4 regions of the Thalassotalea fusca genome follow, and region 4 is predicted to be linked to each of the others. Evidence: predicted binding sites of a transcription regulator. Region 4 holds the regulator's gene; each other region holds the start of a gene.

Region 1 (6,191 bases), on a different contig from region 4:
TGGGTGACATAACAATTGGTGACGATACTAGTATCTGGCCGCTTTGCGCAGCGAGAGGGGATGTAAACAAAATCACCATTGGCCAACGAACCAATGTTCAAGACGGTACAATTTTACATGTCACACGTAGATCAAAGAATAACCCTGAGGGATTTCCTCTTACGATAGGCGATGATGTAACCATTGGTCATCATTGTATGTTGCACGGCTGCACGCTCGGCAATCGTATTCTGGTAGGTATGGGGGCAATCATTATGGATGGTGCAGTTGTAGAAGATGATGTATTCATTGGCGCAGGCACTCTTGTACCACCAAACAAAACATTACGCTCTGGTTACTTATATGTAGGAAACCCTATGAAAGAAGCCAGACCCCTTAGAGATGAAGAAATTAGTTTTCTTAAGCAATCGGCAGTAAACTATGTCGAACTAAAAGACGATTACCTAGCAGAATTGTCATCAGAGGGTTAATCGAATGGTTGACGGCACTTCTTCTTGTTCTGTCAACCAATCTTCTATCGCTAATTCCCAATCAAACTTATCACTCGTCGAAATATTAGCTGGCAAGATATTGCTTATTATTTCAATAGTGATATTTTGCCCAGATACTAACCCGGAAAATCGCCATAGCTTTTGGTTGTTGTCGTATGCGAGGTCATCATTAAAAAGAATGGATTGATTCATGATTATTTCGCCAACATGTTTCTAACACAAATGAGTGTAGCCTGTACATCTGGCATACAGCCCGTCCAAATATTAAAGCTTTCTGCTGCTTGCCCTACTAACATACCCAAACCATCGAAAGTTTGACAAGCCCCTTTTTGTTCACAGTATTGCATAAATGCCGTTTTGTCAGAACCATAAACCATGTCATAACATATCGTGTGGTTGGCAATTATACCTTCAGGTAGTTCAACAGCAGTGTCAGTTAGGCTTGCTGAAGTAGCATTAATCACTATATCAAATGGCTGCGTTTCAGAAATATCTAAGCCATCAGCAACCAAACGAGTATCATTGAATTGCGCCACTAGTCCTTGTGCTTTGGCAACGGTTCGATTAATAATCGTAATACTTTCAGGCTGCTGCGCAAGTATAGGCAAGACGACGCCTCTCGCTGCACCGCCTGCTCCAATCAGCAGAATACGTGAATTTTCGAGTTTTACACCTTTACCTAGTAAATCACTAACCAAACCAATGCCATCGGTGTTGTCACCATGAATTTCACCATTAATAAAGCTGAGAGTATTCACTGCACCCGCCGCTCGTGCGCGATCGCTAAGATGAGAGCATAATGCCAATGCTTCTTCTTTGAATGGCACAGTAACATTGCCCCCCTTCCCGCCCGACGCGATAAATTGCCGAACTGTTGACTCAAATGCATCTAATGGAGCAAGACACTTTTCGTACGAAACATTTAAGCCGCAAAGCTGCGCAAAATGATGGTGGATATCAGGAGAACGCGATTGTTGAATAGGATTACCAAAGACACAAAGCTTCATTAGAAAGAATTCAAATAGATAAAATGCTTGAACGCATCTTAAGTTACTTTAACAAAAAAAGCAGCAAGGGTTTTGCTGCTTTTTGTACAAGTGATTATATGGTTTTGCTAAAACTTATAACCAATCATGAGTGAATAAACCATTGGGTCGATTGAAACATCGGCACTACCGTTTACTAAATTACCTACCTTAAATGTAGCCTCAGTATCAATATCAATATATCTAACCGAAGCATTAACGTGCCAATTGTTGTCGAGGTAATAATCTGCACCTACTTGTAACGCTAACCCAAAAGAGCTGTCTAGTGACAATTCATTGAAACCTAAGCTCTTAGGAGCGGCATCAAATTCTTCTTCAAAAAACACAGTATAGTTAATACCTGCCCCGATGTATGGTTTTAAATTACTATTGCTATCAAAATAATAGATTGCGCTTACCGTTGGTGGTAAATGCGTTACTTCGGCAAGTTTTGCGCCATCAACGCCTAATGCGGCATTTTTATCATGTACGGTAATATCGTGTGTAAAAGGCGTGGCAGCAAGAAGCTCTACCGCCCAATTTCGGTCGAAAAAGTAAAGACCATTTAAACCTAGTTGTGTGTTGTCATCTACTGATACTTGTAAACCTACAGAGTCATCGCCATTCAAAGCTACATTGGCTCTGTTGCTGTCAGGATTAACAAGTGTGGCTCCACCACGTACTACGATATCCCCAGCTTGGTAATCAACAGCATGAGATGAAACAGAAATTGAAGTTAAGACAGCCAAAGACAGTAGTGTTTTTTTCATGAGGGCTTTCCCTTAAATTATGAACAATGTGAAATTGCTCGCATTCTAAGCCTTCAAAAACAGGACTTTCTTGACCTAGGGCAATAAAGCAGTCATCAGTAATAAAAAATAAAACAATAGGCTTCGATGTTTAAATCATTGTGTACAATTTGTACGCCCACACCAATAGGAAATAGCAAATAGCCACAAATACAGCAGCAGATCCTAAGTCTTTCGCTCTGCCGCTTAGCTCATGATGTTCAGTACCGACACGATCAACAACCGCTTCAACCGCAGAATTAAGCAGTTCAGCGATCATAATGCCAACAATTGCCGAAATCAGCAGAACAAATTCCACAAAACCATTAGCTATCAAAGCAGCAACAGGGGTTAGCAATATAAAGAGAAATACTTCTTGTCGAAATGCTATTTCGTAACGGTATGCTGCCTTTAGGCCAAGCCAACTATGTTTAGCTGCTGGACCTAACCGAGCAATGTGACCATGTACATTTTTTTTCGTCATAACTTGCCTTTATGCACCTTAGCTAGAGAGCCAATCTCTTGGTGTCAGGTACGCATTGAGTTTAGCTTCTTCACTATTTTCTTTAGGTTGGTAATTATACTCCCAACGCGCCAGCGGTGGCATGGACATTAAAATAGATTCGGTGCGACCGCCAGACTGCAATCCAAACAATGTGCCACGGTCGAACACTAAATTGAATTCGACATAGCGCCCTCGGCGATAGAGTTGAAACTGACGATGTTTTTCATTGTACTGGTTGGTTTTTCTCGCCTGAATAATGGGCAAATAGGCATCTATGTACCCTCGACCAACCGCCTTTATATAGTCAAAACAGGTATCAAAGTCCCACTGATTTAAGTCATCAAAAAACAAGCCACCTACTCCGCGTGTTTCCTGACGATGCTTCAAATAAAAGTATTCATCACACCACTTCTTATGCTTAGCATAAACATCATCACCAAACGGCCTACATAAATCGTGCGCTGTTTGGTGCCAATGCTTAATATCATCGTCGTTTGGATAGAATGGCGTTAAGTCAAAGCCCCCACCAAACCACCATACAGGCTCCTCACCCGGCTTTTCCGCAATAAAAAAGCGAACATTTGCATGAGAGGTCGGAATAAACGGGTTGTGTGGGTGTATAACTAAAGAAACGCCACATGCCTTCCATGTACGACCCGCTAACTCTGGTCGATGTGCTGTAGCAGATGGTGGTAGTTTGTCGCCAGAAACCAATGAAAAATTAACGCCTCCTTGCTCTATAACGGCGCCATCAGTCAATACGCGAGTAAGCCCACCGCCGCCTTCAGCACGTTGCCAACTATCTTCAACAAATTTTCCTTTGCCATCTTCTTGCTCTAACGCATCACAAATATCGTTTTGTAGTGACTTTAGAAACTCTATAACTTGATCAATTTTTTCATGGCTCATGAGCGAAATGTTTCTCCTGTTAGCGCGTCGATGATAGTGGATGGCTGTTTAAAACCGAGTGTTTCTCCCTTTACTACAAAGTCAATTTGCGCAGTTAAAGCCGGATCTAGATCTTGCCAAGTTCGCGCAGGCTCCTTCCCCGTTAAGTTTGCACTCGTTGAAACAATGGGTTTATTCACTGCGTTGCACAAAGCGACAACGTCTGGCTGGCTAGTTACCCGAACTGCTATCGTGTCAAACTGTCCCGATAATAAAGGAGAAATATGACGATTTTTTGGCATCACTTGCGTTATGCCATCGGGCCAACGTGACAATACGGCAAATCGTTTATCTTGTGGGATCTGATTGTCGTCTATGTAAGGCAGCAACTGAGAATAATTAGCCGCTAGCAAAATCAACCCTTTTTCAGCAGGTCTTTGCTTTAGGGCTAGTAATTTTTGTACCGCCTCTTCATTATCAGGATCACAACCTAAACCAAAAACAGCTTCTGTCGGATAAGCAATTACTCCACCGCCGTGGAATACGTCTACTGCAGTCTGCATCACGTTTTCACCTTTATAAATAACTGCCGCGATTATACGCGCTTTCACTTATTTCTGTACATCCTTTCACTTATAGCACGATAAAACAGCCGATTTCTGCACAATAAGACGACAGATTTTACTTCACCGCATTCCGAAATGATGTAAAGGCAGTTATAATAAGCGATTAATTCTATGCTCCAAAATTAGGAGCGTTTTTTAATTTATTTGGTAAAAGGCGTTATATCATGACAGTGGGTATTATCATGGGGTCAAAATCTGATTGGCCAACTATGCAACATGCAGCAGATATGTTGAAACTTTTAAATGTTCCATATGAAACAAAAGTTGTTTCTGCGCATCGTACACCACATCTGCTTGCTGAATACGCCGAAAGTGCGAAAGAGCGTGGCATCAAAGTGATCATTGCGGGCGCTGGTGGTGCTGCCCATTTACCAGGAATGACTGCCGCTTATACTAGCCTACCTGTTCTAGGAGTTCCCGTTCAAAGTAAAGCATTAAGTGGACAAGACTCTTTGCTGTCTATCGTTCAAATGCCTAAAGGTATCGCAGTAGGCACCCTAGCAATTGGCACTGCCGGTGCTGCAAACGCAGGATTACTCGCTGCTCAAATCATTGGCACATATGACGCTGATGTTCAAAAGGCCATCGAAGATTTTAGAACTAATCAAACGGAATCGATTCTCAGTAACCCAAACCCTGAAGCATAGGTTATACAAATGAATCTACTAGTCCTTGGTGCTGGACAATTAGCACGTATGATGGCACTTGCTGCTAAGCCACTGAATATCGAAATTCGCGCATATGATGTCGGCTCTAACCAAGTGGTCGACCCATTGCGACCAACGGTAACATTTGGCGCGTTAGCTGACGGCATAGCGTTCGCAGATGCTATAACGGCCGAATTTGAACATATTAGTCATGATGTACTTGCCATATGCGAGCAATCAGGAAAGTTATACCCGTCAAGTCAGGCAATTAAGACTGGTGGCGATCGCCGAATAGAAAAGCAACAGCTTGAAGCCTCTGGCGCAGCAAATGCTAAGCACGCCATCATAGCATCAGAGCAAGATTATCGAGATGCGCTTGATACTCTATCCTTACCGCTGATTTTCAAGAGTGCACTTGAAGGTTACGATGGTAAAGGTCAATGGCGTTTAAAGTCTCAAGCAGACGCTGATGATACATGGCGAGACATTAGTTCATTTCTCTCTGCTGCCGATCCTCAGAAAAAACAAGGTATCATTGCAGAGCAAATGGTGCCATTTGACCGCGAGGTTTCGTTGGTTGGTGTTCGCGATAAATTGGGTAACACCAAAGTTTACCCACTTGCTGAAAACCACCATACCAATGGTGTATTGAGTGTTTCTACTGCATTAGTAAACGAAGACGCATTGCAAGCACAAGCCTCAGATATATTTGATCGCGTAGCTAGCCAATTAGATTATGTTGGCGTATTAGCAATTGAGTTCTTTCAGGTTGGTGAACAATTGCTGGTTAACGAAATTGCGCCTCGCGTACACAATTCTGGTCACTGGACGCAACAAGGTGCGGATACGTGTCAGTTTGAAAACCATGTACGCACTGTTTGCGGGCTACCCATAGGCAGTACTGCATTAGTGCGCCCTACCGCGATGATCAATATATTGGGCGAAGACACGTTACCTAATTCTTTGTTAGCGATTCCTGGCGTTGCCATTCATTGGTACGGCAAAGCAAAGCGAGCTGGCAGAAAGATGGGTCACATCAATGTATCGGCAGCTACATCAGAGCAGTTGCAGCATTCATTAACATTAGTGGCAAAAGCACTACCAGACAATACAACCTTTGCTGATATTAAAGCGTATATAAACAAGAATTAACGGTTAATCTATTCGACAACGATAAAGGGCACCATGAGGTGCCCTTTACGATTGAAAATGTCCGCATTT
Region 2 (6,191 bases), on a different contig from region 4:
TTAGCGAATCAATTGTTAAGGAAAATATTATGAAAACGTTGTCTTATCTATCATGTTTAACTGTGTTGTTAACTTCATTTAATTCGATGGCAGAACCTGCGTCAGAGCATTCGGGCAAAGCAAGTAAACACTCTGCACTAGCGGTATCGCATGGCACTGTTGGCAGTGCGCAGGTGGCAAGTGCTGCGGTTGCAGTTCCGTTAGTGGTAGTAGGGAGTGTCGCGCTGAGTGCTGGGGCGGCAAGTGTGGAAGCAGGAGAAAAACTATCTGTAGTGTCATCGAGTAATGCCAGCAAAGTTACGCACACACAGCCTGTTGAACTGGAAGTAACAGAAATAACTATTACGGTAGATCGTTCACCAGCAGAAGCGATGAAAGATAATCAGTAGGTTGTCTACGTTATTCGACTTGAGCAGAGCAAAATAGAGAGGGATGAGAATATGAAAAAGCAATTAATGACATTTTTACTGATTGTTATTGCATGTACTGCCAATGCAGGTAGCAATCAGGTAGCCGAGGCTAGGTTTAAAGCAGAACAAATCGCAAAATTTGCTAAAGATGTTGAGAAATATGCTGCAAGCAAAGGCGCCAGAGCTTTTATCATATCAAGGGTTGGGCAGCCGAAATCTAAGCTACCGAAAGGGATTGATTTTACCCACACTGCCATTGCCGTATATTCGGAAATAACACTCAATGATGGTAAAAAAGTAAAAGGTTATGCAATTCATAATCTCTATCAAAATGAGAAAAACAGTGGAAAAAGTTCTCTCGTCACAGATTACCCGGTCGACTTTTTCTGGGGAGCGCACGAACTCAAAGCGGGGATTATTATTCCTACGCCAGCGCAGCAACAAAAGATTATTGAAGTGATAGCCAGTGGTAAGAACAAATTGCTGCATAACCCTAAGTATTCTTTGGTGGCTAACCCATTTAATAATCGATATCAAAACTGTACAGAACATACGTTAAATGTGATAAATGCCGCCATTTACCAAACCACAGATATGAAACAATTAAAGGCGAATACCGAGGCGTATTTTGAACCTCAACGTGTTCATGTGAGTCGCTTTAAGCTTTCACTTGGCAGTATGTTGGCTGATGGTATTACAACGAAAGATCACAAAGGTAAGGTAAGGACTGCTTCGTTTGGTACTATTGCTAAGTACTTAACCAAATATCAGTTGGCCACACCGGCATATGTTTTTGAAGCCTAAACTTGTAGAAGATTAAATTACCTAAAATTGTAAGAAATAACTGTATCAAGGTGAAAAATATAGCACATTGAATTTATCTAATAGTGATTCTTCCGTTTCTACGTGATTGGGATCAGGAATAACGCAGTCGATAGGGCATACCAACACACATTGTGCCTTGTCGTAGTGCCCAACACATTCGGTACAAAGAGCCGGGTTTATCTCATAAACGCTTTCTCCCATACTTATTGCTTGATTGGGGCACTCTGGTTCACACATATCACAGTTGATGCAATCGGATTCAATTAGTAATGCCATCGACCAGCCTTTACGTGTTAGCGTGCTTTTCTTGAGCGAAAGGGTGTCGTGTTGTTTCTCCATGTTCGAGATATCGCATCAAAATGCCAAACGACAGGTCGAGTTGTGTATCAACCGATATCAATACTTTATGGCCTGAACCTTTGGCGTCGTGAATCACTTCACCCTTTGGTGATTCCATATGTGTGAGGACAAACGACTGGCAGCCTTGTGGTGTCATAATTTCAAGCTCATCGCCAACGAGAAATTTATTCTTTACGTCAATCTCGAGTAAGCCGTTATCTTCGTTACGCGCAATTATTTCACCGACAAATTGCTGGGTATCGCTTTTTGAGTAACCATAATCGTAATTTTGTGTATCGGTATGCCTGTGGCGTTGTAGGAAGCCTTCGGTATATCCTCTGTGAGCCAGATGTTCTAACTCTTGATTAAGTGCAGAGTTGAATTGATTACCCTGTATCGCATCCATTATAGCTTGGTGATAAACGCGTGCAGTACGGGCGCAGTAATAAAATGACTTAGTACGCCCTTCAATTTTCAATGAATGAATCCCCATTTTCACCAGTCGCTCTGCATGCTCTACGGCGCGCAAATCTTTAGAGTTCATGATATAAGTACCGTGTTCATCTTCAAACGCTGGCATATATTCACCTGGCTTGTGGGCTTCTTGTATTAGCACGCTATCGTCAAAACTATTGCCTGCATGTGGATCAAATTGTTGCACTGCAATAATATCGCCTGTTTCAGTCTGCGTTGCCGGGTGTACATTGTAATTCCAACGACAAGCGTTGGTACACGTGCCTTGGTTTGGATCACGTTTATTCATGTAGCCAGACAGTAAACATCGTCCTGAATAGGCCATGCATAGTGCACCATGTACAAATACTTCTAACTCTATATCAGGACAGCGCATGCGAATTTCTTCGATTTCGTCTAAAGACAATTCTCGCGACAAAATAACACGTTCAATGCCTTGATCTTGCCAAAACTTCACTGAAGCCCAGTTAACGGCATTTGCTTGCACTGATAAGTGAAGCGGCATGTCTGGAAAGGCTTCCTTAGTCATCATGATCAAACCTGGATCAGACATAATCATTGCGTCAGGTTTCATGGCAATAACAGGGGTTAAATCTTTAATAAACGTTTTTAATTTGCTGTTGTGAGGAGCTATATTATTGACAACGTAGAATTTTTTACCAATCTGATGTGCCTCGTTGATACCAATCGCTAGATTTTCATGGCTAAACTCATTATTTCTTACGCGAAGGGAATATCTTGGCTGACCGGCGTAGACAGCGTCGGCACCATAAGCAAAAGCGTAGCGCATGTTTTTAAGGCTTCCTGCGGGAGATAAGAGTTCTGGCTTAAACGTCATCAAATTAATCCGGTCAAATTAAAACGGCGTATTTTAATTTTCTCTTTGGCGTCGGTAATTGATTTGAATCAAGTTCTTGTCGTGTTTGAGTACTACTATCGTAAATTTCCCCATTTAGTGAGCGGGAATTCACTACTGTTATGGGCATTTTTGGGGCACGGTATTATGAAGAATGAAGGTGGGCTATTTTTAATGAATTCATGGCAGCGCAGAAGTTCGTCTACTATACTCAGCCAAACTATGTGCATATTGTTTGTTTACTGAGCACCTGCCATCTTTTAGTGATTTGTGATTGGCTCAGCGTGTTCATATGAGGCATGGTTGAATCTAAGAAATAACAAGGACGGTGCTATGATTAAAATTCTCATGATAGACGATGATGAATTTGATTTTCTAACGGTTAAAAAGCTTTTAGAGCGTTGCTCTTTGCAACAATTCTCTGTTGAGCATGTTAACAATTATCAAGATGCATCGTTAATGATTCGCTGTGCAAACCATGATGTCTATTTAGTTGACCAAAACCTTGGTTGCTACAAAGGGTTATCACTTATTAAAGAGTCTGTTGATAGGGGGCATGCAGCGCCATTTATTTTATTAACAGGTGAAACAAGTCAACAAGTCATCGAAATGGCGATAAAACAGGGCGCAGCTGATTACATTCCTAAAGCTGAACTAACACCCGCGTTTTTGGGACGTGTCATTCTTCATTCCCTCGATAGAAAAAAAGCACAAACTGAACTGTTATATATAGCCAACCATGATGAACTAACGGGTTTAGCCAATCGAAATCATTTTCATAGCAGGTTGCTAGAATCAATCGCGCGAGCTAAGCGAAGCTCGCAGAAAGTTGCACTGTACTTCCTCGATTTAGATAGGTTCAAGCTTATTAACGATAGTTTAGGCCACGCCATGGGCGACAAGTTGTTAAAGAAAATCGCACAGCGTCTAACATCTATTATGAGAGAACATGACGTTGTAGCCCGTTTGGGCGGCGATGAATTTATTATCCTATCGGAAAATGTGGAAAGCTTAGTTTGTGTTCAGGCGATCGCCAGTAAAATTCTAGAATCATTCACACCGCCAATCATGTTAGATCAACATGAAATTCATGTAGCGACTAGCATTGGAGTTTCTATCTATCCCGAGTGTGGCAATAATGCTGAAACGTTGGTACGAAAAGCTGACTTAGCCTTATATCGCGCTAAAGAAACATTTCGGGGGTCGTTTCAAATTTATACCGATGATTTAAATGAAGTTGTTTGCCAACGATTAATGTTAGAAAAAGAACTTTATAAAGCGCTTCGTCAAAAGGATTTTTACTTAGTATTTCAACCTAAGGTTGATATTTATACTGAGAGCGTTTTGGGAGTGGAAGTGCTCATTCGCTGGGAACACTCGATTCTTGGTAATATTGCCCCAGACAATTTTATCGATATAGCTGAAGAAACAGGGCTTATCGTGCCCATAGGAGAGTGGGTTATTCGAACGGCTATGCAAGAGTTAAAGCCATTGTTGGCTGATTACCCACAGCTCAATGTTGCAATTAATGTGTCGGCCAGACAATTACAGGACGACACGCTTATCGATGTTATCAAGCAAGTGATTGAAAGTGATATAACGCCTGAAAAACTGGAAATTGAATTAACTGAACAAGCTTTTATTGATAACGCCGACACCAATAATATGATTTTTAATCGTATTAGAGAGCTCGGTGTTAGCTTGGCTATAGATGATTTTGGTACGGGCTATTCATCATTAAGCTATCTTAAGTATTTTCCTGTCAATATACTTAAAATTGATCGGTGTTTTATTCAGAATATTATTTCCGATAGGAAAGATTGTGCTATCACTAAAGCCGTGACCGAATTAGCGCATGATTTGGATATGCAAGTTGTGGCTGAAGGTATAGAAAACCTAATGCAACTTGAGATCCTTCGACAGCTGAAATGCGACATTGGGCAAGGTTATTATTTTAGTAAGCCTGTAAAAATACCCGAGTTAACAACGCTTTTGGCGGAAGATGTAAATCATAGAAAAGCAAATTATTTGTAATAATTTCACGTGGCTACATTGGTAAACTTAAAAGGATGTAAATGTGTCTGAAAAGAACGAATTAGTAACAAATCAGCGTGGAGTAATGTTAAGGAAAGCCAGTTACTCGTTTCCACCGCTCAGATTAATTATTTTACTTTTCATCATTACTTGCTTAATTGTGTTGTTAGTGCAGTCTCATTTTAGTACCTGGCTAGGTAGTATGGAATCACATACCTTGATGGAGGCCGTTGCCACTACTTTGGCACTGGTGATTGGTGTGATGGCGACCATACATTATTTTAGCCATAAAAAACGTCCGTTCCTTTATATTGGTGCAGGTTTCATCGGTGCATTTTTTCTGGACGGCTATCACGCGATTGTGACCAGTGCATGGTTTGATGGCGTATTCCCCTCTGTTCCTGAATCGCTTATCCCTTGGAGTTGGAATGCTTCTCGAACCTTTCTGGCTGTGTACTTGTTTTTAAGTTGTAAATACATACTTAAGAATACCAATATTTCGCTTAAAACTGACAAAGAATTTGAATGGCATGTCGTCAGATATGTTACTACATTAACACTGGCTAGTTTTTTAGTGTTCGCTTTTGTTCCTCTGCCTGCAGCGTATTATCCGGATTTAATCATTGGACGGCCTTCGGAGTTTGTGGCTGCAATTTTCTTCATGCTGGCGCTAAAGGGGTATTTTTCTCATTCTAACTGGCGAACAGATTCGTTCGACTTCTGTGTGCTGATTTCATTATTCCTGGGGGTAGTTGGTCAAATTTGTTTTATGGCGTTTTCTTTCCAGTTATTTGACGCCATGTTTGATATGGCACATGTGTTAAAAATTGTCAGTTATATGTGTGTGCTTATTGGTTTACTCACTAGCATGCAACGGTTATTTGGAGAGGCGATCAAAAATGCAGAGTCGTTAACATTACTAAATCAAAATTTAGAGCAAATTGTTCAACAGCGTACGCAGGAAATTCAACAAGAAAATGAAAAAGCTGTCATCTTAGCTGAACTTGCAGAATGCGCTAAAGCAAAAGCTGAGCAAGTGTCGCAAAATCTGCGTGATACCAATAGCGATCTTGAACAATTTGTTTATGTTGCTAGTCATGATTTAAAAGCACCGTTGCGTGCGATAGATAATTTAGCTGAATGGATCGAAGAAGATTTAGGTGAGCTACTTACAGGTGAACCTAAGGAAAACATGCAGCTACTGCGAGGCCGAGTGGCTCGATTAGAGGTATTGCTAGATGATTTGCTGGCTT
Region 3 (6,191 bases), on a different contig from region 4:
GCTAAACGTTTCCGATTGGCCAAGAACTTGTCACGTGTATTGATCGTGCCAAATATTTTACCCCACACTTCTTTTGACGCCTGCATTTTTCGCGCTATTTTGTCTGTCCAGTTATGCGGCACATGGCAATCAGGACATGTTGCACGAACTCCAGAGCGATTTGAAAAGTGAATGGTTGTTTTCAATTCTTCATACACATTGTTTTCCATCTCATGACAACCGATACAGAATTCTTCTGTGTTCGTTACTTCTAGGGCGGTGTTGAAGCCACCCCAGAAAATAATTCCCGCAACAAATCCACCAATCACCAAGAAACCTAAGCTAAAATATGCACTGGGTTTTCTTAAGGTTTGCCAACCTATTTGAATAATCTTTTTCATAGACTGCCCCTAATGCTTGTCAGATTTTTCGTTAGACATTTTTGCTTTCATCAAGCTTTGCATGTCGATAAAGTCGTTTTCTACCAATGGTGCTACATCTGACTGCGTTGCGTGGCATTGCGTACAAAAGTAACGTCTTGGTGAAATTTCCGCTAAAAAATTGCCGTCTCTATCCATATAGTGCGTCACACTAACCATCGGTGCCTGCGACTCTCCTGTCCGATGTCGGCTATGACAAGACATACATTTGTTTGAGTTTAGGTTCACTTCATAATTACGTATATGATGCGGAATAACTGGCGGCTGCATCGGATAATTACGTACCTGCTTAACGTCTTTGTTTTGCACTTTTGGCAACGGCGTAGGCTCTTTCTGTACATCAAGTTCCGCTTTGCGCAGAGTCGCAACATCTTCCGCATTAGCGATCATCACATGTGTCATTGGCGCTAACATTGTCAATGAAACAACAGTGTATTTAACGAGTTTCTTTAGTGAAATATTCATTATCAGCTCCTACACTTTTACGATCTTAACTGCGCATTTTTTGAAATCAGTTTCTTTTGACAGCGGGTCTGTTGCATCTAGTGTCACTTTGTTCACTAGTCGACTCGCGTCAAACCAAGGCATGAATACCAAACCTCTTGGAGGCTTATTACGACCCCGCGTTTCAACACGTGTTTGTACTTCACCGCGTCTTGATACTAGCTTCACTAAATCACCTCTGCGCATATCGCGTGCTTTTGCGTCATCAGGATGCATATAGACCACGGCATCTGGCACTGCTTTGTAAAGCTCAGGTACACGTTGTGTCATCGACCCTGAATGCCAGTGTTCCAGTACCCGTCCTGTTGATAGCCATAAATCGTATTCTTCGTCCGGTGACTCAGCCGCTGGCTCGTACGGTAAGGCAAAAATGATCGCTCTACCGTCTTTCTTACCGTAGAACTGAAAATCAGTACCCGGTGCTACATATGGATCAGAGCCTTCTTTAAAGCGCCACAGTGTTTCTTTACCATCAACAACTGGCCATCTTAAACCGCGCTCTTGGTGGTAACGGTCATAGTCAGCTAAATCATGTGCTTTACCGCGACCAAAGCTCGCGTACTCTTCAAAAAGTCCTTTTTGAATGTAGAAACCAAAGTGTCTTGCTTCATCGTTTAGTCTAACTGCAGGTATTTGGTTCAATGAAAAGCGATCTACTTGACCGTTCTTGAATAGCACCTCATACATGGTTTTGCCTTTATAACTTGGGTTTTTATCAAGTAGCTCTTTAGGCCAAACTTCTTCAATTTTGAAACGTTTAGAGAATTCCACAAGCTGCCAAAGGTCTGATTTAGCACCTTCTGGCGCTTCTACCATTTGATACCAAGTTTGTGTGCGTCGTTCAGCGTTGCCGTACACCCCTTCTTTTTCTACCCACATCGCCGTAGGAAGGATCAAATCTGCAGCTTGGGCTGTTACTGTTGGGTACGGGTCTGAAACTACAATAAAGTTTTTCGGGTTGCGATACCCTGGGTAGCCTTCTTCATTCATATTGGCTGCCGCTTGCATATTGTTGTTACATTGCACCCAATAGAAATTCAGCTCACCGTCTTTTAACTTACGGTTTTGCAGTACCGCGTGATATCCCGGTTTTGGCGGGATAGTGCCATAAGGTACTTTCCATAGTTTTTCAGACAATTGACGATGTTTTTCATTGTTTACAACCATGTCGGCTGGTAAGCGATGAGAGAAGGTTCCTACTTCCCGTGCCGTACCACAAGCTGATGGCTGACCAGTAAGTGAGAATGGGCTGTTCCCCGGTGTTGAAATTTTCCCCGTTAGCAAGTGAATATTGTAAACAAGGTTATTTGCCCAAACGCCGCGCGTATGCTGGTTAAAGCCCATAGTCCAGAATGAACAGACTTTGATTTTTGGATCTGCATAGAGTTCAGCAAGCGCGTTCAAATTAGCAACTGGCACACCTGACAGCTCTGACACATATTCAGCGGTATAAGTGCTCACGAATTTGGCGTATTCGTCGAAATCAATTGGTGTTGAACCACCCGCTCGTTTGTCGTTATTTTTCGCTTTTTGCTCAAGCGGGTGCTCAGGCCTTAAGCCATAACCAATATCAGTAACACCGAGTCTGAAATTCGTGTGCTTGTTAACGAAATCCTTATTCACCCGATCGGTTTGTATGATGTAGTTGGCAATGAAGTTTAATATCGCCAAATCGGTTTGTGGCGTAAAAATCATCGCATTATCAGCCAAGTCGCAGCTTCTGTGAGTAAACGTCGACAATACTGCAACTTTTACGTGCGGCGCGCTAAGTCGACGGTCAGTAATACGTGTCCAAAGAATTGGATGCATCTCTGCCATGTTCGAGCCCCAAAGCACCATCGCATCGGTTTCTTCAATATCGTCGTAGCACCCCATCGGCTCATCAATACCGAAGGTACGCATAAAACCACCTACAGCTGATGCCATACAATGACGCGCATTTGGATCAATGTTATTGGTTCGAAAACCCGCTTTCATCAGTTTTGAAGCTGCATATCCTTCAAATACGGTCCATTGCCCAGAACCAAACATACCAATGCCTTCTGGCCCTTTTTCTTTTAACGTAGCTTTGGTTTTTTCGGCCATGATATCAAACGCGGCATCCCAAGAAATTGGCGTGAATTCACCATTCTTGTCAAACTTGCCATTCTTCATTCTCAGTAGCGGCGTAGTCAGGCGGTCTTTGCCGTACATGATTTTCGATAAGAAGTAACCTTTTATGCAGTTGAGCCCTCGGTTAACAGGTGATTTGATATCACCATGTGTTGCGACAACTTTTCCGTCCATTACCCCTACGTTTACACTACAACCCGTACCACAAAAACGACACGGTGCTTTGTCCCATTTCAGTTTTGTAAGATCACTGCTCGTGATTAAATTTGATGCTGATGCTGGGATGGAAACACCGGCTACTGTTGCTGCGGCAGCTACCGCATTGGCTTTTATAAACGCTCGGCGATTAATAGTCATAAGCTCACCTGTCATTATTCGATTAGAAATTGGTGGTATATCGGCGATAGGCTTAATAGGCCGATATGGTGTTTGAGTTGATCGATGTATTTACCGATTTGCGATTGGCTAGCTGCTTCTATCGTAAAAACAACTTTCCCTTGATCCGACACAGCATGAATCTCTGCGCCTTTGATACCATTAATATCTGCTATCATTTCATCGGTCATATCCGGAACAACATGAGCTACAAAGCTGGCAACATGGTATTCACCGGTGCTAGCTTCTTGAATTTTTGGGTTGGAATTAAGTGCATTCATGAGTTTACTCAAATATCTATTTTGGTCGCGGCAATCGCTTGTTGAGGACATACAGATACGCATGCACCGCATTGATTGCAGGCAGAAAGGTCTAAATTTGGCTCGGCAATAGCACTATCAACATATTTAAATTTGATAGCTTGCACCTCGCAGACGTCCTGACAGCTTTGGCAAAAGACCTGATTCTTGGCAAAACACTTATCATTGATATTGAACAACGCAGGCCAAGGGCGAATGCTTTTTGCTAGGCGCGGCTCTGAGTCAATAAAAAGTGGTTGTCGACAGACTTCCTCGCACTTGCCGCAAAACGTACACTCATCTTCTTTAAAATCAATGGTTGGAAAGCCCGAATCGTCTAGCTTGATAATCTTAGTTTCACACGCATCAAGGCAATCTTTGCATTGGCTGCACTGATCTAAAAATATTGTTTCACTTTTGATCCAAGGCAAACGTAGCGATTTACTTCGCTGTGTACGTCTTCCACGAAGAAACTGTCGTCTGCCGAGATCTTCTACTGACGCTGTCATAGTTGTCTCTGCGCTACGATGTTGGTGGGCCAAATATGATTTGACTAATCCACACCATGAAGCCGTAGCTCCCGACAATCATGACCGATAAGATTGGAGCGAGAAAAACGGTAAGAAATACAAAAGTATTTCGCTCACGTTTTTTTTCTTGCTCACTTGCATTTGTGCTCATTACTGTCCCCCTAACCATTTTGCTTATGTTCATTATCCGCAAAAAGCTGAAGGCAATATTGATCGAAATCAAACTACTGAGTCATTAAGTCAATAGATGAAGTAAGAGGTGAAAAAAGGTTTTGTTTTCTACCACTTAGCGATACTAACATCGCCAAGTGGTAAATTCTTCGAATATGAATTATTCGTAGCGAAGTGATACTACCGGATTTTTTCTCGCAACAACTGTTGCATTACCACCAACCGTTAGCCACGCAACTAGCAATGAGAATAGACCAACGATGGCAAAGATTGGAATGAGCCAATAGTTTTCGATACGGTAAGGAAAACGCTCAAGCCAACTAAGCATCGCGTAGGTCGCAATTGGCCATGCGATAACATTAGCCATTGCTACAGGCTTAGAGAACTGCCACACCAAGAGCCTAACCACGTCTTTAACCTCAGCGCCCATCACCTTGCGAATGCCAATTTCTTTAGTGCGACGTTCGACAGTGAAAGCCGATAATCCATACAATCCTAAGCTCGCGACGACAATCGCCAATACTGAAAATACTAAGAATAGTTTCGCCGTAGTCACTTCTTCTTCGTATTGCGCCGCCATCATCTCACTTAAAAACTGTAAATTCAGCGGTTCCATTGGCACTTGTTGTTTCCACACAGATTCAACCTGTGACATTAAATTGGCAACATTAGACGTATTAAACGAAATACTTGCAACATTGTATCGTTGCGGATTAAGCATATACGTACTCGGTCTGACACCAAATTTAACAGAGCGAAAATAGATATCAGGGATCACACCAACTATTGTTAGATGTTGCATACCATTTACATTAGCCGCCAAAGTCTTGCCTATCGCTTGTTGAGGGTCGCTAAAGCCAAACTTCTTTGCGGCAGATGCATTCAAAATGACGCTTGCACTGCCAGTTTCGCCTTCGGCAACGTCTCTAATTTCGTCTGTACCAAACGCTTCACTGAATAATCGTCCTGCAAGCGGTTTAATTTGGTAGGCTTCAAAGAAACCGTAATCCATGTGGTGATAGTTAAGCAGCTCCTCTTGACCAACCGTACCATTTTCATCAGCGCCAATTAGCTGAAAGAAATTATTATTTTCATTATCTTGTGTAGGAGCTTCTGATGAAAATACAACGTTCGTTACCTCAGGAATTCGCATAAGCTCTTGCTTTAAGCTTGCTAAATTTTCTCTCGCTGGTCGTACATTTAACACAAGTTTATTATCACTCTGGTAACCAACATCTATGTTGTTTGAAAATACGGTTTGCCCGTAGACAACAAGTGTTGAAATAACCAATACGATAGATGTGGCAAATTGCACGATAACCAATAGCGTACGTAATTTGGCAGATGACGCCGATTCAGAACCTTTACTCGCCTTAAGAATATCACTTGGCAGAAAACGCGATAAATACAAAGCGGGATATATGCCTGCGCCAATACCAACAACCATCGCCATTGCAATTAAAGAGAACAGTAACGTAGGTTCCGAAAACAGATTTAACGTAAGGTTTGTCCCTAGCACTTCACTGTAATATGGCAGAACCAATTCCACCGCAACCAATGCGAATAACAAAGCAATTAATACTAGCGCGATTGCTTCGCCTAAGAATTGAATGGCCACTTGCGTACGACTCGCACCTAATACCTTGCGCATCACTACTTCTCTAGCACGTTTACTGGCCTTTGCGGTCGAAAGGTTCATGAAGTTAATGCAGGCAATCACCAAGACAAGACAGGCAACGACAATAAACGTATTGATCATTCGCTGATCGCCCATTGGCGTC
Region 4 (6,191 bases):
TATATTGGCAGCAACATTTACCTGAAGAAGCATTTTGGATAACACTTTCTGTATTGGTTGCAACATGCCCATGTGCCCTCTCGCTAGCAACTCCTACTGCCCTTACCTGTGCTACAACGCGCCTTAACCGTGATGGCATCATGATCAAATCAGGCCATGTGATGGAAACTATTCCAAAGTTAGACTGTTTCGCTTTTGATAAAACCGGTACGTTGACCTCAGGCAGCTTTGAAATTACCAATGTAACAATAATCGACGCAGGCTTCACAAAGGAGCAATTACTTGCGTATGCAGCTGCATTGGAGAGTCATTCAGAACACCCCATAGCTAAAGCATTTGCGAAACACCGTGATTTTGCATATAAGGCCAGCAATGTTCAAGTTGAAGCTGGAAAAGGGGTTACAGGTACCGTCAGTGGTGACAATGTAGCGATTGGTAAACCAACTTGGTTGTTGACCGAAAATGATATGCAGTCGTTTCAGGATGCTAACTGTATTTTGGTAATTAACAATAGGGTTTGCGCTGCGTTGTATTTAACAGACGAAGTACGCGAAGACGCACCTGCATTAATCGGTGCGCTATCTCGTGAAAATATTCGCACACTTATGGTATCAGGTGATCATTTTAAGGGTTGTGAAAAAGTGCAATCAGTCTTGAATATGGACGCAATTTATAGTGACAAAACAGCGCAAGACAAAATGACGCTTATCAAGAAAGAGCAAGATAATTATACCGTAGCGATGATAGGCGATGGTGTTAACGACACACCTGTATTTGGTGCCGCCCATGTTTCGATTGCTATGGGCAGTGGTACTGACGTCGCTAAAAGTGGTGCTGATGTTATTTTGCTCAACAATAAATTGAGTGCTATTAATACCTTACGAAACGTAGCAACACGTACAAAAAAAATAATTGTACAAAACTACTTATGGGCATTTGGCTATAATGCCATTGTATTGCCACTTGCTGTTAGCGGTTATATTACACCGTACATGGCAGTAATAGGCATGTCATTAAGTTCAATCTTAGTTGTTACCAACTCATTAAGGTTACTAAAGAAATGAGCATAATTTATATATTAATCCCAATCGCGGTATTGCTCACGGCTATCGGCATCTATTTGTTTTTTTGGGCAGTGAAATCTGACCAATTTGATGACCTTGAAAAGCAAGGTCTTAGTATTCTATTCGAAGACGACGAAAGCAATAAAAAGCCTATTAACAGTGTTGAAAATAACAAGGAAGAAGTCGATAAAAAATGAGCATTGATTGGCTGTCGGCATTTATTATTGGTTTAGTAGGTTCAGGTCACTGCATTGGCATGTGTGGTGGCATTTCAACTATGTTAACCAGCTCAGTTAAAAAAACACCCGATAGCGCACAGTCGTTCACACTAAGCTTCGGCTATCACTTGGGCAGAATCTCGTCTTATAGTTTTATTGGCGCGATTGCTGGATTAACCGGTTCACTGTCGGTTAAACAGCTCGGCTTGCCAATAATCACGCTACAAGTTATTGCTGGTATATTCTTAGTATTGCTAGGGTTTTACATTGGCCAGTGGTACATGGGCCTAACTAAAGTTGAAGCTTTAGGTAAACGTTGGTGGCGTTACTTGTCGCCTATGAGTCAAAAGCTAATCCCCGTTGATTCGTTTAAGAAATCACTTGGCCTAGGCGCTTTATGGGGCTGGTTACCCTGCGGCTTGGTCTATTCTACCTTAACCTGGTCAATTGCCAGTGGCAGTGCATTTAATGGTGCATTGATCATGTGCTTTTTCGGCTTAGGAACAATACCTGCACTTTTAACTGTTTCATTTGGCATCATTAATTTGAAGTCCTTGTTATCTAGCAAAATTTTTCGACAATGTATGGCGACAATACTCATCATTTATGGAATAATGACGCTAAATACTGCCTTGGGTATATTTCATTAAAAAACCCATGGTTTTAAAGCCAAATAAGGGATCTTATGCAAAAGCATCCATGTTCTGGTCAATCACATATTAATTGCCAAAGTTGTAGTATTAGTGAACTTTGTATCCCCTACTCGCTTAATGAAGACGAGTTAAACCGCCTTGACCAAATAATTGATCGGAAAAAACCGATTCATAAAGGTGAACAAATATTTCAAGATGGTGAACAAATGCGGTCATTGTACGCTATTCGTTCCGGCACCTTTAAAACTTATACTGTCGATGAGCACGGTGAAGAGCAGATTACAGGATTTCATCTGGCTGGTGATTTACTAGGTTTCGATGCTATTGCAAACGCGAAACACCCGAGCTTTGCTAAAGCACTTGAAACATCTATGGTGTGTGAAATTCCATTTGATACATTAGACTCATTATCAAATGCCATGCCGCAACTTAAGAAACAGATAATGCGCTTAATGAGCAATGAAATCCGCTCTGATCAGGAAATGCTCACTTTGCTCAATAGAAAGAATGCAGAGCAACGCCTAGCAACATTTCTAGCTACGCTTAGCCGTCGTTATCATGAGCGAGGGTTTTCAGCCTCAGAGTTTCGCTTATCTATGACACGTTCAGATATAGGTAATTATATTGGTCTAACGGTTGAAACCATCAGCCGATTACTTAACCGCTTTCATAAAAATGGCTTGATCAATGTTGATGGCAAGCTCATTACGATTACCGATCACGAAAAACTTGCTGAGTGTGCCGCTATGTAAGCGGTACATTCTCACTCACTATAACCTTTCATTATTAAAACCTTGTTTCTTATTGGCTAATCGTTGATCTAGCGCAAATGATCTTGACATTAATTCTTGCATGATGACTATAATTATACCAAGTTGACTAAATGCTTAGTCAAATTGCCATAATACATATTTAGCTGTCATTAGGAGACGGTCATGGAGAAATATCAGAATATTCTTGTCGTTATTGATCCGACAACTGAAGATCAAAAGGCACTGAAAAGAGCAGTAGAACTCGCAAAATGTACTAATGCGAAAATTACGGCATATCTGTGTATCTATGATTTTTCCTATGAAATGACGACGATGTTATCGGCAGATGAACGTGATGCAATGATGAAGTCTGTTATTAATGATCGCCAACTTTGGTTATCGTCGTTAATAGAAGAGATTGCACATGACGGCCTCAATATAGAAAGCACGGTCGTTTGGCATAATCGCCCTTTTGAACCCATTCTTGAACAAGTCATTTATAATGGCTTCGATATTTTGATCAAAGGTACTCACCAACATGATAAGTTGAAATCGGTCATATTCACGCCTACCGATTGGCATTTATTGCGTAAATGTCCTTGCCCAGTACTACTGGTTAAAGATCACCAATGGCCAAAGAATGGCAATATCGTAGCTGCGGTTAATGTTGGTAGTGATGAAGAAGAACATCAGCAGTTAAATAATAAGATAGTTGAAGAAACACAAAACTTAGCAAAACTAATCGAAGCAAATGGTCATCTAGTCAATTCTTATCCCGGCACGCCTGTCAATATTGCCATAGAAATTCCAGAATTTAACGCGAATGAATACAACGATTCGATGAAAAACCACCATATTTCCGCGATGAAAGAACTTGCTGAGCAATTTGATTTTGATGTTGCCAATACGCATGTAGAAGAAGGCCTTCCTGAAGATGTCATAGAAAACGTCGCCAAGAAGCTTGACGCTGAACTGGTCATTCTCGGCACTGTTGGTCGAACTGGACTATCTGCAGCACTTATCGGCAATACAGCAGAACACGTCATCGATCGGCTTAACTGTGATTTGCTCGCATTAAAACCTGATAATTACATTTCACCAGCGGCGAAAAAATAACGAGTTATTTCCATCCAAGCTACTAAGCACTTTCAGTTTGCCTTAGTAGCTTTTTACTTTTAATACCATTTAGTACGAGAGTTACGTATAATACGCGCCGAAATAAATTCAGGTATTACTATGAGCGCTCAATCAACTCTTACATCCGAACAGTTACCATTAACGCCGACCGAAAAAGTCCAGTTGGCTAAATTAGAGAAAAGGCTCCGTCGTCACGTTGGCAAAGCGATAGCGCAGTACAACATGATAGAAGATGGTGACAAAATCATGGTATGTCTATCGGGTGGTAAAGACAGCTATGCATTACTGTCGATATTGATGATTTTAAAAGAATTAGCGCCCATAAATTTTGATTTAGTAGCCGTCAACCTGGACCAGAAGCAACCTGGATTTCCTGAACATGTGCTACCAGAATACTTAAACAAACTTGGCGTCGACTATAAAATTGTCGAAGAAGACACCTATGCTATTGTAAAAGAGAAAGTACCTGAGGGAAAAACAACCTGTAGTTTATGCTCTCGTCTTCGTCGTGCGATTTTATACAAAGCCGCAAATGAGCTAGGTGCAACCAAAATAGCGTTAGGCCACCATCGTGACGACATGATTGAAACTCTCATGTTAAACATGTTCTATGGCGGAAAAATGAAAGCCATGCCTGCGAAGCTCATGTCTGACAATGGTGAACACATTGTTATTCGTCCATTGGCATTCTGCAAAGAACCAGAATTAGTGCAATACGCAAAACTTAAACAATTTCCTATTATTCCTTGTAACTTGTGTGGTTCACAGCCGAATCTGCAACGACAAAACATAAAGCAATTGCTGCAAACATGGGATCGCGACTTCCCCGGTAGAATCGAATCAATGTTCACTGCAATGCAAAATGTAGTACCTTCACACCTTTGCGACAGTGAGTTATTTGATTTCAAAGCGATCACCAAAGATTCTGCTATTGTTGCTGGTGGGGATTTAGCATTTGATCAAGAATCGTTTAAGGAATCAAAGCCTGCGACACCTGTTACCGCATTTGACTCACTGGATATCGTCGAAATTAAATAGGGTTAATGCAAGTTCATTCCGTGCGTTTGAAACATCAAACGCACGCTCCACCTCTACTCGCTACAATCTCAACAGTTTATAGAATGTAAGTTCTGGTCTTTCAATTCATGCCAATTGGTAGATTTGTATATCAAAATACTTTAGTGTGATAATCATTCTCTCTTACAAAAGCTTAGCTTCGTGCTCAAATAAAACTGACGATTAATATGCTAAATACACTATTCAAACTAGAACAACACAATACCAACGTTAAGCAAGAAGCACTTGCTGGTATTACAACGTTTTTAACCATGGCGTACATTATTTTCGTAAATCCCGCCATTTTAAGCGATGCCGGTATGGAGCACGGTGCTGTATTTGTTGCTACGTGTATTGCCGCAGCAATCGGCTGTTTTGTTATGGGGTTTGTTGCCAATTACCCCATTGCATTGGCCCCAGGCATGGGATTAAACGCATTTTTCACCTATACAGTTGTCTTAGAAATGGGATATAGCTGGCAAGTCGGTCTTGGCGGTGTATTTATTTCAGGTCTAGTATTTATCTTACTCAGCCTGCTTAATATCAGAGAATGGATTATAAATAGTATCCCTCAATCGTTGAGATTTGGCATCGCAGCAGGCATTGGTCTTTTCTTGGCGTTTATCGCCTTAAAAAATGCAGGTATTGTCGTCGACAGCCCTGCTACGCTACTGACGATGGGAGACATTAGCGCCCTACCTGCATTGCTCGCGGCACTTGGGCTATTTATCATCGTTGGCCTAGTACGACGCAACATAAATGGCGCTGTGATGATATCGATCTTAGTCATCACAACCATAGGCTTGATCTTAGGTGACATTGAATACCAAGGAATTATTTCAGCGCCTCCGTCAGTGGAAGCGACCTTTATGCAACTCGACATCATGGGTGCGCTTGAAGTCGGTATGTTGAGTGTTATATTTGCGTTTCTTTTCGTCGATTTATTCGATACGTCGGGCACTTTGATAGCCGTTGCCCAACGCGGCAATCTACTCGATGAAAAAGGCACATTGCCTCGATTAGGAAAAGCGCTATTAGCAGATTCAACCGCAACTGTTGCAGGAAGCATGTTGGGGACGTCGACCACCACAAGCTATGTTGAAAGTACAGCGGGTGTAAGCGCAGGTGGAAGAACTGGGTTAACAGCGGTGGTCGTGGGCATATGCTTCTTATTGTGCTTATTTTTTTCACCGCTTGCAGGGATGGTGCCTGCTTATGCGACAGCAGGACCTCTATTTTATGTGGCGGTATTGATGCTTGCTGGTTTAGTAAATGTAAAATGGGACGATGTGCTTGAAGCAGTGCCTGTTG

The links. The regulator FNR, encoded in region 4, switches genes on or off when oxygen is low (the NO sensors DNR and NnrR bind a similar motif). The targets are predictions, from matches to a motif close to TTGATCTAGATCAA.
Region 1: ACSLUK_RS17685 (OmpW/AlkL family protein) is a predicted target of FNR. The motif match lies at 2,357-2,370, and genes of this name have one in related genera.
Region 2: trhP (prephenate-dependent tRNA uridine(34) hydroxylase TrhP) is a predicted target of FNR. The motif match lies at 2,945-2,958, and genes of this name have one in related genera.
Region 3: napE (periplasmic nitrate reductase, NapE protein) is a predicted target of FNR. The motif match lies at 4,449-4,462, and genes of this name have one in related genera.

The regions. Positions count from the first base shown of each region.
Region 1 covers NZ_JBQRUN010000021.1:465-6,655, forward strand. The annotation lists gene ACSLUK_RS17670 (gamma carbonic anhydrase family protein) at 1-470, shown strand, start outside; gene ACSLUK_RS17675 (hypothetical protein) at 459-683, opposite strand; gene aroE (shikimate dehydrogenase) at 686-1,498, opposite strand; gene ACSLUK_RS17685 (OmpW/AlkL family protein) at 1,606-2,286, opposite strand; gene ACSLUK_RS17690 (diacylglycerol kinase) at 2,417-2,788, opposite strand; gene hemF (oxygen-dependent coproporphyrinogen oxidase) at 2,807-3,718, opposite strand; gene tsaC (L-threonylcarbamoyladenylate synthase type 1 TsaC) at 3,715-4,260, opposite strand; gene purE (5-(carboxyamino)imidazole ribonucleotide mutase) at 4,488-4,970, shown strand; gene ACSLUK_RS17710 (5-(carboxyamino)imidazole ribonucleotide synthase) at 4,980-6,122, shown strand; gene ACSLUK_RS17715 (DNA topoisomerase family protein) at 6,168-6,191, opposite strand, start outside.
Region 2 covers NZ_JBQRUN010000015.1:47,093-53,283, reverse strand. The annotation lists gene ACSLUK_RS15860 (hypothetical protein) at 30-389, shown strand; gene ACSLUK_RS15855 (DUF2145 domain-containing protein) at 441-1,214, shown strand; gene ACSLUK_RS15850 (YfhL family 4Fe-4S dicluster ferredoxin) at 1,260-1,511, opposite strand; gene trhP (prephenate-dependent tRNA uridine(34) hydroxylase TrhP) at 1,522-2,886, opposite strand; gene ACSLUK_RS15840 (EAL domain-containing protein) at 3,238-4,938, shown strand; gene ACSLUK_RS15835 (ATP-binding protein) at 5,141-6,191, shown strand, end outside.
Region 3 covers NZ_JBQRUN010000005.1:100,176-106,366, forward strand. The annotation lists gene ACSLUK_RS08165 (cytochrome c3 family protein) at 1-380, opposite strand, end outside; gene ACSLUK_RS08170 (nitrate reductase cytochrome c-type subunit) at 390-833, opposite strand; gene napA (nitrate reductase catalytic subunit NapA) at 894-3,392, opposite strand; gene ACSLUK_RS08180 (chaperone NapD) at 3,407-3,691, opposite strand; gene napF (ferredoxin-type protein NapF) at 3,700-4,218, opposite strand; gene napE (periplasmic nitrate reductase, NapE protein) at 4,232-4,390, opposite strand; gene ACSLUK_RS08195 (ABC transporter permease) at 4,571-6,191, opposite strand, start outside.
Region 4 covers NZ_JBQRUN010000018.1:50,348-56,538, reverse strand. The annotation lists gene ACSLUK_RS17075 (heavy metal translocating P-type ATPase) at 1-1,064, shown strand, start outside; gene ccoS (cbb3-type cytochrome oxidase assembly protein CcoS) at 1,061-1,261, shown strand; gene ACSLUK_RS17065 (sulfite exporter TauE/SafE family protein) at 1,258-1,932, shown strand; gene ACSLUK_RS17060 (fumarate/nitrate reduction transcriptional regulator Fnr) at 1,968-2,687, shown strand; gene uspE (universal stress protein UspE) at 2,871-3,803, shown strand; gene ttcA (tRNA 2-thiocytidine(32) synthetase TtcA) at 3,924-4,862, shown strand; gene ACSLUK_RS17045 (NCS2 family permease) at 5,069-6,191, shown strand, end outside.